Regions from separate parts of the Stenotrophomonas acidaminiphila genome, predicted to be linked through region 1. Evidence: predicted binding sites of a transcription regulator. Region 1 holds the regulator's gene; the other holds the start of a gene.
What was found. The regulator FliA, encoded in region 1, starts transcription of late flagellar genes. The targets are predictions, from matches to a motif close to TAAAGTTTNNCNNNCNNNGGCCGATAA.
Positions count from the first base shown of each region.

Region 1 (7,307 bases):
CTGCACCAGCAGGGTCGGCAGGATCGCCAGGGTCAGCGGCACGCGGATCAGGAAGCGGCTGCCGCGGCCCAGTTCCGACTGGATCTGGATCTGCCCGCTCAGTTCGCGGATGCGCGACTGCACCACGTCCATGCCGACGCCGCGGCCGGAAATATCGGTGACCTGCTGCTTGGTCGAGAAGCCGGGCAGGAACACCAGGTGCAGGCATTCCTCGCTGCTCAGCCGTGCCGCCGCCTCCGGGTCCAGCAGGCCCTTCTCGCGGGCCTTGGCGCGCAGCCGCTCGGGATCGATGCCGGCGCCGTCGTCCTGCACCTCGATGCTGACGTAGTCGCCTTCCTGCTGCGCCGACAGCCGCACCCGGCCCATGCGCGGCTTGCCCTGCGCTTCGCGCAGGTCGGGCATTTCCACGCCATGGTCGATGGCGTTGCGGACCAGGTGCACCAGCGGATCGGCCAGCGCCTCGACCAGGTTGCGGTCGAGTTCGGTCTCGGCGCCGATCAGTTCCAGGTCCACTTCCTTCTTCAGGCTGCGGGCGACGTCGCGGGCGACCTTGGGAAAGCGCGAGAACACCTTGCCGACCGGCTGCATGCGGGTGCGCATCACCGCCGACTGCAGGCGCGCGGTGGCGATGTCCAGGGTGGACACGGCCCGGTCGAGTTCTTCGTCCTTCAGCCGTGCGCGCAGGGTCTTGAGCCGGTTGCGCGAGAGCACCAGTTCGCCGATCAGGTTGACGATGGCATCCAGGCGCTTGGTGTCCACGCGCACGGTCTGTTCCGGCTCGACCGCAGCCTTGGCCGCGGCCGGTACCGGGGGGGCCGCGCGTGCCGGGGCGGCCGGAGCCGGTGCCGGGGGCACGGCGGCTGCGGCGGCCGGCAGTGTACGGGCGCCGGGAGCGGCGCCGGCATGCAGGGTGTCGAGCAGGGCCTCGAATTCGTCCTCGCTGATCAGGTCGTCGCCGCCCCGGGCCGGTGCGGCCGGGCGGGCGGTGGCCGCGACGGGGCGGGTGCCGGGGGCGGCGCCGCCATGCAGCTGGTCGAGCAGGCTCTCGAACTCGTCCTCGGTGATCAGGTCGCCGCCCGTGCGGCTGGCGGCTGGCGCGGTGCTGGCCGCTGCCGGGCGGGTGCCGGGAGCGGCGCCGCCGTGCAGCTGGTCGAGCAGGTTCTCGAATTCGTCTTCGGTGATCAGGTCGCCGGCCGGCGCCGCGACCGGCGCGGCCGCCGCGACCGGCGCCGCGGGGGCCGGGGTCGCATCGACGTCGAACAGCGCGATCAGCGACGGCGGCGCGTGCTGCGGATCGGTGCCGGCCGACACCGCGTCGAGCATCGCCTGCAGCCAGTCCAGCGACTGCTGCGCGGCGTCGAAGTGGTGCGCCTGCAGTACCGCCTTGCCCGAGCGCGCCATGCCCAGGGTTTCCTCGGCGGCGTGGCACAGCTCGACCATGGCGTTGATGCCGAGGAAGCCGGCGCCGCCCTTGAGCGTGTGGAAGCCGCGGAACACCGCGTTGAGCTGGTCGTTGTCCTGGGGCGACTGCTCCAGGGCGACCAGCTGTTCGCCGAGGCGATCCAGGATTTCCTGGGCCTCGATGATGAAATCGGCGGCGATGTCGTCGGCGAAGGCGCTCATGGCATCACAGCCCCAGGTTGGAGAGCAGGTCGTCGGCGTCGTTCTGGCTGACGGCGTGGCGGTCGATGCCTTCCAGCGCCGGGCCGGCGAGGCCGCGACCGCGCGCCTCGTCTTCCGGTGGCGGCAGGCCGAGCGCGCCGAAACCCTCGTGCACGCGGCGCACGATGCCGACCACGCGGCGGATGATCTGGCCGGTCAGGTCCTGGTAGCTCTGGGTCAGGGCGATCTCGGTGAGGTTGTGGCGGATGCGCTCCAGCGCCTGCTCGTGTTCGATCGCCGGCACGCTGCCCTCGCGCAGCCCGCTGACCAGCTCGCGGCACTGCTCGGCCAGGTCCAGGGTGCGGTGGGTCGCTTTTTCGGTCATCTCCACCACGTGGTCCAGGCGCGCGCAGGCATCGTCCAGCTCGCCGGCCTCGGTGGGGACCGTCGGCAGCTCGCCCAGGGCCTGGCCCAGCTCGCGCGCAAGGCGCCCCAGCCCGGCCATCATCGGCTGCGTGCGCAGCGCGGCCAGCGCGTCGATTTCACGGCGCCAGCCGTTCTCGTCGCCGCCTTCCAGCGCTGCCAGCGCGTCCTGCAGGTGCTGCACCAGGACCGATTTCTCGCTCGGAGTTCCGCTGGACATGGTCATCAGGCGCTCGCTGCCAGCCGCTCGAAGATCTTGCCCAGCTTCTCTTCCAGGGTCTGCGCGGTGAACGGCTTGATGATGTAGCCGTTCACGCCGCACTGCGCGGCCTCGATGATCTGCTCGCGCTTGGCCTCGGCGGTGACCATCAGCACCGGCAGGGTCTTGAGCCTGGCATCGGCGCGGATCGCCTTGAGCAGTTCGATGCCGGTCATCACCGGCATGTTCCAGTCGGTGATCACGAAATCGAACGGCTGGCTGTTCAACAGCGCCAGCGCGGCATGCCCGTCCTCGGCTTCGGCGGTGTTGGTGAAGCCCAGGTCGCCCAGCAGGTTCTTGACGATGCGCCGCATGGTCGAGAAGTCGTCGACGATCAGGATCCGCATGTTCTTGTTCAAAAGGTGTTCCTCTTCATGGTTCGACGAGGCCGGCGTCGGCCGCCTCGAAAATCTTCAGCCGGCCACGCAGCCGCAGCATGGCCTGGCCGTGGATCTGGCACACGCGCGACTCGCTGACCCCGAGCACCGCGCCGATCTCCTTCAGGTTCAGCTCCTGCTCGTAGTACAGCGACAGCACCAGCTGTTCGCGCTCGGGCAGCTGGCCGATGGCCTTGCCCAGTTCCTCGCCGAACTGGCTGCGCTCGAGCACCTGCTGCGGGGTCGGGCCGCCGGTGGCCGGCGTGTCCAGCTCGCCCTGGTCCTCGATCCGCGATTCCAGGCTCAGCACCTGGCCGCGCGCGGCGTCCTCGATCAGCCGCATGTACTCGGGCAGCGGCATGTCCATGGCCTGCGCCACCTCGGTCGCGCTGGCGGCGCGGCCGGTGCTCTGTTCGATGCGGCGGATGGTGGCGGCGGCATCGCGGGCGCGGCGATGCACCGAGCGCGGCACCCAGTCGCCACGGCGGATCTCGTCGATCATCGAGCCGCGGATGCGGATCGAGGCGTAGGTCTCGAACGAGGCGCCCTGTTCGGCGTCGTAGCTGCGCGAGGCTTCGATCAGGCCCATCATGCCGGCCTGGATCAGGTCGTCGATCTCGACGCTGGCCGGCAGGCGCGCCGCCAGGTGGTGGGCGATGCGCCGCACCAGGTCCGAATGGCGGGCGATGCAGTCGTTGGCGCTGGCGCGCTGGACTTCGCGGTAATGGGCGGCCGGGTTCATGTCGCCACCCCGCGCTGGATGATGCGCTCCAGGAAGAACTCGACGCCGCCGCGCGGCTCGGTCGGCGCCTGCCAGCGGGCGGTGCGGCGGGCGATCTCCTGCAGCGCCAGCGCCGCCGGCGCCGACGGGTACAGCTTGACCACCGGCTGCTGGCGCTGCACCGACAGGCGCAGCCAGTCGTCCTGCGGCACGCAGCCCAGGTAGTTGAGCGAGACGTCGGTCAGGAACTTCTCGCACACCCGCACCAGCTTCTCGTACAGCATGCGGCCTTCGTTGGGGTCGCGGGCCATGTTGGCCACGACCTGGATCCGGTCGACCCCGCGCTCGCGCGAGAGCACCTTGATCAGCGCGTAGGCGTCGGTGATCGAGGCCGGCTCGTCGCAGACCACCACCACGGTGTCCTGCGCGGCCTGGCAGAAGGTCAACACGCTGTCGGTGATGCCGGCGGCGGTGTCGATGATCATCACGTCCAGGTCGCGTTCCAGCTCGGAGAACACGTTGACCAGGCCGACGTGCTCGGCCGGCTGCAGTTCGGCCATGTGCCGGCGGCCGGACGCGGCCGGCACCACCAGCAGGCCGTCGGGGCCTTCGATGATGACGTCCTCCAGCGTGCAGCGCCCGGCGACCAGGTCGGCCAGGGTGTGCTTGGGCTGCAGGCCGAGGATGACGTCGATGTTGGCCAGGCCGAGGTCGGCGTCCAGCAGCAGCGTGCGCTTGCCCATGCCGGCCAGCGCCACGGCCAGGTTGGCCGAGACGTTGGTCTTGCCCACGCCGCCCTTGCCGCCGGTCACCGCGATGGTGCGCACGGGGCCCGCGGGCTGGCGGCGGGTGGCCGACAGCGGGAAGGCATTGGTCAGCTTGGCGTACTCACGCGACGGCATGGTTCAACTCCGGGTTGCAGGGCATATCGGCCGCGCGGCGCAAATCTTCAAGGCGAAGCACCAGATTGGCCGCCGAGGCGCGGTGCAGGTCTTCCGGCACGTCCTGTCCGTCGGTCACCCAGGTGATCGGCAGGCGATGGTCCACGGCCACCGAAAGGGCCGAGCCGAAGCGGCCGGTCTCGTCCAGCTTGGTCAGTACCAGGCCCTGCGGGTTGGCCGCGCCGAAGCGGCGCACCACCTCGTCCATGTCCTGGAAGCTGGTGTTGGCCGGCAGCACCAGCAGGGTGCGGATCTGGCCGGCGGCGCGCAGCCACTGCAGCTGCGCGGTCAGGGCGCGGTCGCGCTGGCCCAGTCCGGCGGTGTCGATCAGCACCAGCTTGTAGTCGGCCAGGCGCTCCAGCAGCTGGTTGAGGTTGGTGCCGCTGCTGGCTTCGTGCACGGCGATGCCGAGCTGGCGGCCGAAGCCGTACAGCTGCTCGCGGGCGCCGATGCGCTGGGTGTCGGTGGTGACCAGGGCCACGTCGCGGGCGGCGTGGGCTTCGGCGAAGCGCGAGGCCAGCTTTGCGATGGTGGTGGTCTTGCCGGCGCCGGTCGGGCCGACCAGGGCGATGACCCCGCCGGCCTCGATCGGGTCGACCGGGGCGATCGGCAGTTTCTTGGAGATCAGCCCCAGCATCAGCCCGCGGGCGCGTGCCGGGTCGATATCGGCCGGCATCTGTACCGCCACGTCGCGGGCCAGGCCGGCGTCGAAGCCGTACTCGTCCATCAGGTCCAGGGCGTTGGCGCGCACCGGGCTGCCGCGCAGGCGTTCGTCGGTGAAGCGGTTCATTTCGCGCTCGATCAGCTGGCGCATGCCGGCCACTTCCTGGCGCAGCTCGGCCAGCTGGCGGTCGTCGCGCGGCGCCGCGGCCACCACGCTCAGCACGGGCGCGGCGACGGCGGTGTCCACGGCCGGCGCCGGAACATTGACGGTGGCTGCGGCCGGGGAGGCGACGGGCGCTGCCGGTTCGGCCGGCAGTGCCGGTGCGACGGCATCCGGCATGGCGGGCGGGACGATGGCCGCCTCGATCCGTGTGGCCGCCGCGGCCACCTGCCGGGCCGGTGCCTCCGGTGGCGGATCGATCGCGAAGTGGGCGCGGTTGCCGGCGGCGGGCGCCACTGCCGGTGCGGCGACGGCGAAGCCCTCCGGGCGGAATGCCGGCACTACCGGCGTATCGTCCGGCACCGCCGGGAAGGTCGCGAAGATCTGTTCCGGCAGCGCGGGCTGGCGTGCGACGGCGGGGGCAGGGGCGTGGGCGGGCTGCGGCTTGAGCAGCGAGGAAAAGCGGCTGCCCGGGGCCAGCTCGACGCTGCTGTCGATGGAGCGGCCGGTGGCGCCGACCGCCGAGCGGGCGAGGGCGGCAACGGCCGAGGCGGTGGCCACCACCGGTTCCGGTTCCGGGGTCTTGCGGCGGGTCACCGCGGCGATGATCGCCTCGGCGGCGCTGCGCGGCTTGGGCGCCGGCGGCGGTGCCGGGCGGGCGGCTTCCAGGGCGCGCTGCACGACGCTTTCGTCGTAGTGGGCGGCCGCCACGATCTCGACGCCTTCCTCGATCCGGCGATTGGACAGGATGACGGCGTCGGGGCCATGTTCCTTGCGCACCAGGTTCATGGCGGTGCGCATGTCGGCGGCGACGAAACGTTTGATCTTCATGCTGGAGTACCGGGAATTCGTGTGCGGGTGCGACGCGGGAGCAGTGGCGTTGGCGGTGTCGTGCATGGCGGTGCGTGCTCCTCGTCCTTCGTGTGTGGCGGTGGCCGGCTAGGTGTCCGTTCTTTGACGTCGTCCTGCGCCGCCGCCGGTTTCCAGGCTGTCCTCAGCTGATCGTGCCGACCAGCTTCAGGCGCTTGTCTTCCGGTACCTCGCTGTAGGCCAGCACCGACAGCGAGGGGACGCTGTGGCGGACCATCCGCGCGAGGGCGGCGCGGACCGGGCCCGGTACCAGCACCACGGCCGGCTCGTTCCGCGCCTCCTGCTTGCCGACACATTCGGCAAGACTCTGGTGGAGGCGCTCGGCGAGACCGGGTTCCAGCGCGGCACCGTTGCCCTGCGTGGATTCCTGCAAGACCCGTTCCAGTTGCGGGTTCAGGGTGAACACCGGCAGTTCCGGCGACATGCCGGCGATCTCCTGCACGATGAACCGGCCCAGCGCGTTGCGCACCGCCACGGTCAGCGCGGTCGGGTCCTGGCTGAGCGGGGCGTTCTCGACCAGCGCCTCGGCGATCTTGCGCAGCTGCCGGATCGGAATGCGCTCGATCAGCAGGTTCTGCAGCACCCGCGCCACCACCGAGATCGGCAGCGCCTTGGGGGTCAGGTCCTCGACCAGCTTGGGCGCGCTCTTGGCCAGGGTCGCCAGCAGCTGCTGCACTTCCTCGTGGCCCAGCAGTTCCGGCGCGTGCTCGCGGATCAGGTGCGACAGGTGGGTGGCGACCACCGTGGCCGGGTCGACCACGGTGTAGCCCAGCGACTCGGCATGGGCGCGCTGGTGCGGCTGGATCCAGGTGGCGTCCAGGCCGAAGGCCGGGTCCTTGCCGGGAATGCCGTCCAACTGGCCCATCGCGCTGCCGGGGTCCAGTGCCAGCTCGCGGTCGGGATGGATCTCGGCGCTGGCGACCGGCACGCCGTGGATCAGCACCCGGTAGGTGGTGGGCGCCAGCTCGAGGTTGTCGCGGATGTGCACCGACGGGATCAGGAAGCCCACGTCCTGGGTGAGCTTGCGGCGCACGCCCTTGATGCGTGCCATCAGTTCGCCGCCCTGGGCCTTGTCCACCAGCGGGATCAGCCGGTAACCGACCTCCAGCCCCAGCGGGTCGACCGGGCGCAGTTCGTCCCAGCTCAGTTCGGCGGTCGGCGCCGGCTGCGCGCCGAGCAGGCCGGGGATCTCGCCGGCGGCGGCCGCGCCGGCCTCGGCGCTGGCGGCCGCTGCGGCAGCCGTGTCGCGCTTCCACAGTTTCCAGGCCAGGAAGCCGAGGATCGACGCCAG
Region 1 is NZ_CP043567.1:2,680,080-2,687,386, reverse strand. Features, by position in the region: gene F0P95_RS12285 (chemotaxis protein CheA) at 1-1,623, opposite strand, end outside; gene F0P95_RS12280 (protein phosphatase CheZ) at 1,628-2,251, opposite strand; gene cheY (chemotaxis response regulator CheY) at 2,251-2,643, opposite strand; gene F0P95_RS12270 (RNA polymerase sigma factor FliA) at 2,657-3,403, opposite strand; gene F0P95_RS12265 (MinD/ParA family protein) at 3,400-4,284, opposite strand; gene flhF (flagellar biosynthesis GTPase FlhF) at 4,271-5,977, opposite strand; gene flhA (flagellar biosynthesis protein FlhA) at 6,141-7,307, opposite strand, start outside.

Region 2 (7,307 bases), 1.8 Mb from region 1:
GTTCGCCGCCCGGGCGCGGATCGACAAGACCACGTACCAGCAGCAGTACCGCGAATCGGTGGAGCATCCCGATGCGTTCTGGGCCAAGGCCGCCGAGCGCCTGGACTGGTTCACCCGGCCGACCCGGATCAAGAACGTCAGCTACCAGCTGGATGATTTCCGCATCAAGTGGTTCGAGGACGGCGAACTCAACGTCAGCGTGAACTGCCTGGACCGCCAGCTCGCCACCCGCGGCGACAAGACCGCGCTGCTGTTCGAACCGGACAGCCCCGACGCGCCGGCGCAGAAGGTCACCTACCGCGAGCTGCACGAACGCGTGTGCAGGCTCGGCAACGCGCTGCGCAACCTCGGCGTCGGCAAGGGCGACCGCGTCACCATCTACCTGCCGATGATCGTCGATGCCGCGGTGGCGATGCTGGCCTGCGCGCGCATCGGCGCGATCCACTCGGTGGTGTTCGGCGGGTTCGCCGCCAATTCCATCGCCGACCGCGTCGGCGACTGCGGCAGCAAGCTGATCATCACCGCCGACGAAGGCCTGCGCGGCGGCCGCAAGGTGCCGCTGAAGGCCAATGTCGACGCCGCGCTGAAGCTGCCCGGCACCCACACCGTGGAAACCGTGCTGGTGGTGCGCCATACCGGTGCGGCGGTGGACATGCAGGCCCCGCGCGACCGCTGGTTCCATGACGTGGTCGACACCCAGCCGGCGCAGTGCGAGCCGGAGCGCATGAACGCCGAGGACCCGCTGTTCATCCTCTACACGTCCGGTTCCACCGGCAAGCCCAAGGGCGTGCTGCACACCAGCGGCGGCTACCTGCTGTTCGCCGCCTACACCCACGAAGCGGTGTTCGACCTGCGCGAGGACGACATCTACTGGTGCACCGCCGACGTGGGCTGGGTCACCGGCCACAGCTACATCGTCTACGGCCCGCTGGCCAACGGCGCCACCTCGGTGATGTTCGAGGGCGTACCGAACTACCCCAACACCTCGCGCTTCTGGGAGGTGATCGACAAGCACCAGGTCACCATCTTCTATACCGCGCCCACCGCGATCCGCGCGCTGATGCGCGACGGCGAGGAGCCGGTCAAGCGCACCTCGCGCAGGAGCCTGCGCCTGCTCGGCAGCGTCGGCGAACCGATCAACCCCGAAGCCTGGCGCTGGTACCACGACGTGGTCGGCGAGGCGCGCTGCCCGATCGTGGATACCTGGTGGCAGACCGAGACCGGCGGCATCCTGATCTCGCCGCTGCCGGGCGCGATGGACCTCAAGCCCGGCTCGGCCACCCTGCCCTTCTTCGGCGTGCAGCCGGCGCTGGTCAACGCCGACGGCGAGATCCAGGAAGGCGCCACCGAGGGCAACCTGATCATCCGCGACTCGTGGCCGGGCCAGATGCGCACCGTCTACGGCGACCACCAGCGCTTCATCGACACCTACTTCCGCACCTACCCGGGCAGCTACTTCACCGGCGACGGTTGCCGCCGCGACGAGGACGGCTACTACTGGATCACCGGCCGCGTCGACGACGTGATCAACGTCTCCGGCCACCGCATCGGCACCGCCGAAGTGGAAAGCGCGCTGGTCAGCCACCCGAAGGTGGCCGAGGCGGCGGTGGTCGGCTTCCCGCACGACATCAAGGGCCAGGGCATCTACGCCTACGTCACCCTGGTGGCGGGCGAGGCGCAGACCGACGAACTGCTCAAGGAGCTGGTGGCGTGGGTGCGCAAGGAGATCGGCCCGATCGCCGCACCGGACCACCTGCAGTGGGCGCCGGGCCTGCCCAAGACCCGTTCGGGCAAGATCATGCGCCGCATCCTGCGCAAGATCGCCGAGAATGCACCGGACCAGCTCGGCGACACCTCGACCCTGGCCGATCCGTCGGTCGTGGCCTCGCTGGTGGACGAGCGCAAGGTGCGCTGAACCGGCGTGCGGGCACCACGTGGGGGCCGGCACGGCGCGACGGCGACAGCGTTGCCCGCATCGCCCCCCGTCCCTCACGTTCCACCGCCCGCCCCGCCGATGCACGTCCCCGACCCCCGCTTGCCGACTCCTCCCGCCCCCATGCCCACCCTGCTCATCGCCGACGACCACCCGCTGTTCCGCGAAGCGCTGCGCGGGGCGGTGCAGCGGGTGATTCCGGGGGTGCAGCTGCTGGAGGCCGACAGCGTCGAGGCGCTGTATGCGCTGGCCGAGCAGCACCCCGACGCGGACCTGGTGCTGATGGACCTGAACATGCCCGGCGCACAGGGGTTCAACGCGCTGGTGCACCTGCGCTCGCTGCATCCGCAGCTGCCGATCGTGGTGGTGTCCGCGCGCGAGGAGCCGACGGTGATGCGGCGTGCGCTCGACCACGGCGCATTCGGCTTCATTCCCAAATCGGCCGATTCGGACACCATCGGCCATGCCCTGGGCACCATCCTCGATGGCGAGCGCTGGGCGCCGGCGGAGGCGCACAACGTGCCGCCCACCGACCATGAGGAGCGCGAGGTGGGCCAGCGCCTGCGCGAGCTGACCCCGCAGCAGTTCCGGGTGCTGCAGATGCTCGGCGCCGGCCGCCTCAACAAGCAGATCGCCTACGACCTGAACGTGTCCGAGGCCACCATCAAGGCGCATGTCACCGCGATCCTGCGCAAGCTCGGCGTCACCAACCGCACCCAGGCGGTGCTGATGGCAGGCAAGCTGGCCATCGACGACGACAGCATCGTGCTGCCGCCGGAAGAGGACTGAGCCGACACCGGCGTGGCGACGGCGGAGCGGCCTGCCGCCGCCCCGCTGCCGCGCCCGGCGTCAGGCCACGCGTGCCGGCGGCGGCGCGTCGTGGCCGCCCAGCACGAATGTTTCCGCCGCCGCCGCCAGGTCCTGCGCCTGCTCGCGCATGGCCAGCGCCGCCTGCGAGGAGGCCCGGGCGACATTGTCGCTCTGGCGCGTGCCCTCGCCGATACGCCGCAGCAGCCGTTCGACGTCGTCCACCGCACTGACCTGGCGCGCCGACGCCGCGTCGATGCGCGCCATCGCCGTCACCACCTGCTGCACGCGGCCGCCGATGTCCTGCATCGCCTCGCCGCTGCTGTCGACCAGGTGGGCGCCGGCTTCGACCTGCTGCAGCGAGGCATCCACCAGCGCGCGGATCTGCTGCGAGGCTTCGGCCGAGCGCTGCGCCAGCTGCCGCACTTCGCCGGCGACCACCGCGAAGCCGCGGCCGTGGCTGCCGGCGCGCGCCGCTTCCACCGCCGCATTGAGCGCCAGCAGGTTGGTCTGGAACGACAGGCTGTCCACCGTGGCGACGATTTCGCGGATGTGGCGCGAGGACGCGCGCAGCCGCTCCATGCCCGACACCGCGGCGGCGGTGGCTTCGCGCCCGCGCTCGGCGGCGATGCTGGCGGCCTCGGAGACCTCGGCGCTGTGGCGCGCGCTGTCGGCATTCTCGCGCGCCTCCCCGGCCACCGAGCGCACGCGTTGCAACGCGTCGTGCACGTCATCGACCTGCTGCTGGACCTGGGCGGACAGTTCGCGGGTGCCGCCGGCCATGTCGGCCACCGCCGCCTGCACGCTGCCGGCCGACTGCTGGATGCTGGAGACGATAGCGCCGACCTGGCGCATCGCCACTTCCAGCCCCTGCCGCAGCCGCGCGTAGATGCCGCCGCGATCCTCGCGCATGCGCGCGCTCAGGTCGCCGCGGGCGAAGTGGCCGATCACGCGCGTGGCGTCGCCGACCTGCGACTGCACGCTGTCCAGCAGCGCGTTGATGCGCCCGCCCAGCTCCAGCACGAAACCCTGCTTGTCGGCCAGTTCGATGCGGCCTTCCAGGTCGCCGCCGGCGGCAGCGGCGACCACCGCCGCGACCTCGTTGGCGATCACCCGCTCCAGGCGGCGGTCCTGCCATTCCATCACCATTCCCAGCACCCGCTCCTGCTCGAGTACCGGGCTGGCGCGCAGCCAGAACCCGGTGTTGCCCAGCTCCACCTCGGCGTCGATGGTGCCGCCGCCGTCGCGCACCCGGGCCAGCACCGCGGCCACGTCGGGGCCGAGCGTGGCCACCGCGGCGCCGGTTCCGGCCGGCATCTCGACGCCGGCCCGTGCGAAGGTCAGCCGCAGGGCATCGTTGGCGTAGACCACGCAGCCCTCGCCATCGGTCACCAGCACCGCGGCGCGCGCCACGTCCAGCGCCCGGCGCACGCGCTGGTTGGCGAGCGCGGCGATGCGCTCGCTGGCGATGCGTTCGCGCAGGCGCGCCTGCATCTGCATCAGTGCGGTGGCGAGGCGGCCGATCTCGTCGTGCCGGTTGCGCACCACCAGGGTGCCATCCAGGTGGTCGTCGGCGATCGCCCCGGCGAAGGCCGCGGCCGCGGCCAGCGGGCGGTCGATGGCGCGCAGCAGCAGCACCAGCAGCGTCACCAGCAGCACGCCCACGATCAGCACGGTGGCGGCGAAGGCGGCGTTCATCCAGCTGCGCGCGGCAGCCTGCCCGGCCTGTTGCCGCTGCAGCGCGCTGCGCTGGTCGCGCTGCAGGCGCAGGATCACCGGGTCCACCTGCGCGGCATGCTCGTCCAGCGCCTGGGTCTCGCTGTCGACGCCGAAGCGCGCCGCCGCATAGGACAGGAACGCGCCCTGGTAGCGCTGCATCGCCTCGCGCACCTGCGCGCGCACCGGCTCCGGCATGCGTGCGCGCTGCAGCAGCAGTTCGAACGGCATCGCCTCGGCCCCCAGTTCGTCGGCGTACTTCTGTTCGCGGCGCGCGATGAAGTCCTTTTCGTAGCGGCGCATGCTCAGCATCGATACCTGCAGCTCCGGCTCGCGGTAATCGCCGATCAGGTTCTCCACGGTATGCACCGCCGCGCGCAGCTCGCCCTGCATGCCGCTGTCGGCATCGTGGCCGAGCTCGCCGATGCGCTCGTCCAGCAGGCGCGCCGATTCCAGGTAGGCCTGCAGCGCGGCAGCCAGCGCGGGCGGCCACGGCTCGGCGCCGGGCACCGGCGCCAATGCCTGGCCCAGCTGCGCACGCGCCTTGCCGAAAGCCTGCCCGGCGGTGGTCGAAAACGACATGGCATACTCGGCCTGCGCGCGCCGGGTCTCGGCGAAGGCCCGGGCCAGGCGCTCCAGCCGCGCCGCGTCCTGCTGGTAGCGTTGCAGCCGCTGGTCGGCGGCGCGGGTGCCGGCGCTGAGCCAGGCATAGGCCGAGCCGATGACGGCCAGGCCGACCACCAGCGCCAGCAGGCTCAGCCGCAGCTTCTGGGCGATTCCAAGCGGGAACTTCATTGCACGACTCCGGGCGTGGGGACGCCTCTGGATCGGCCGCCGGCGCACAACCTTTAGGACGTTTCGCGAGCGGGGGGCGTGCCGGTCGCCGCGCGCGGCGCAATGAAGCCAGCGGGTGATGACAGCTGCATGTCAGCCCCGCCCACGCCCGTCCCCGCCTGCACGGCGACGGCCGCGACGGCGTGCTAGAATCCGCGCTCCCTTGGGGAGTAGCCTGCTTCCAGCGTCTGGAAGCGCACGCGTCAACACACTCGACCATTGCGTCGTGGCGCGTGCGACCGGTTCCACGGTTGGCGAGACCAACGGCATGCGAGCGCAACGTCAGGTCGGGCGCGCCGCGTGCCGTCCGTGTCCGCCCGGCCAGGAAAACCCGATGTCCCCTCTGTCCATCCTTCTCATCGGCTTCGCCATGTCCACCGATGCCTTCGCCGCCGCGATCGGCAAGGGTGCGGCGATGCGCCGGCCGCGCCTGCCCGACGCGCTGCGCGCCGGCCTGATCTTCGGCGTGATCGAAGCCATCACCCCGCTGCTCGGCTGGCTGCTGGGCCGCGCCACCTCGCAGTACGTCGAAGCGTTCGACCACTGGATCGCGTTCGTGCTGCTCGGCGCGCTGGGCGTGCACATGATCGTCGCCGGGCTGCGCCCGGATGCCGAAGAGGAAACCCAGGAACCCGGCGACAACCGCCACCACCGCTTCTGGACGCTGGCCGCCACCGGCCTGGCCACCAGCATCGACGCGGCGGCGATCGGCGTGAGCCTGGCCTTCCTGGACGTGCACATCGGCGTGGTGGCGCTGGTCATCGGCCTGTGCACGCTGGTCATGGTGACCCTGGGCATCATGCTCGGCCGCGTGCTCGGGGCGCTGGTCGGCAAGCGCGCGGAGATCGTCGGCGGCGTGATCCTGATCGTCATCGGCGCCAGCATCCTGTACGAGCACCTGCACGGCGCGGCCTGAGCGCAGGACCGCGGCGGCGGCCGGGCACGCCGGCGGCATCGCCCCGCCGGCAGGTCCGTCAGCGCGCCGGCCTCAGCGCAGCGCGGTCAGGAAGGCGCGCAGCGAGGCCGGCTTCACCGGCTTGGTCAGCACCCGGTAGCCGCGCTCGCGCGCCAGCCGCTTCAGCTCGTCGCGGCCATCGGCGGTGAGCAGCGCGCCGGGCAGCGGGCGGCCGGCGGCCCCGCGCAGCGCGACCAGCGCGTCGAGCCCGTCCATGCGGTCGTGCAGGTGGTAGTCCACCAGCATCACGTCGGGCCGCTCGGCGATCTTCTCCAGCGCCATGTCCACGGTACTGGCCGCGATCACCTGCACCTTCCAGCGGCCAAGCAGCGCGCGCATGCCGTCGAGGATCTCCTGGTCGTTGTCCACGCACAGCACGCGCAGGCCGGCCAGCGCCTCGTCGCCGCCGAACGCCGGCATGGCGCGCGGCGGCGGCGCCACCGCAGGCGTCGGCACGCGCGGCAGGGTGATGGAGAACATGCTGCCGCGGCCGGGTTGGCTGCGTGCATCCAGGCCATGGCCGAGCAGCCGCGAGATGCGCTGGCAGATCGACAGGCCCAGGCCCAGGCCCTGTTCGCCCCAGTCGAACGGCTGCTGGTAGCGGTGGAACTCGTTGAAGATCTGCTGCATGTGGTGCTCGGGGATACCGGGACCGGTATCCCACACCTGCAGCTCGACCTGGCCACCACGCACCCGCAGCGCCAGTACGATGCGCCCGCTGCGGGTGTAGCGCAGCGCGTTGGCCATGAAGTTCTGCAGCACCCGGCGCAGCAGGCGGCGGTCGCTGCGCACCCACGCCTGGCGCGCGAACACGTGCAGGCGCAGCCCCCGCCCGGCCGCCACCGGGGTGTATTGCGCGGCCAGTTCGCGCACCAGCACCGCGGCATCGAAATCGGTGACGGTCGGACGCAGGCCGCCGGCATCCAGCCGCGACACGTCGAGCAGGCCGTCGAGCAGCTCTTCGGCCGCACGCAGCGAGGCGTCCACGCGTTCGGCCAGGTGGCGCTGCTCGTCGCCTTCCTGCAGGCCGTCGCGCAGCGCCGAGGCGAACAGGCGCGCGGC
Region 2 is NZ_CP043567.1:634,022-641,328, forward strand. Features, by position in the region: gene acs (acetate--CoA ligase) at 1-1,915, shown strand, start outside; gene F0P95_RS03100 (response regulator transcription factor) at 2,057-2,722, shown strand; gene F0P95_RS03105 (methyl-accepting chemotaxis protein) at 2,783-5,251, opposite strand; yybP-ykoY riboswitch at 5,454-5,616, shown strand; gene F0P95_RS03110 (manganese efflux pump MntP) at 5,625-6,206, shown strand; gene F0P95_RS03115 (hybrid sensor histidine kinase/response regulator) at 6,279-7,307, opposite strand, start outside.
Region 2: a site for FliA is predicted at 5,281-5,307, ahead of F0P95_RS03105 (methyl-accepting chemotaxis protein). Genes of this name have one in related genera too.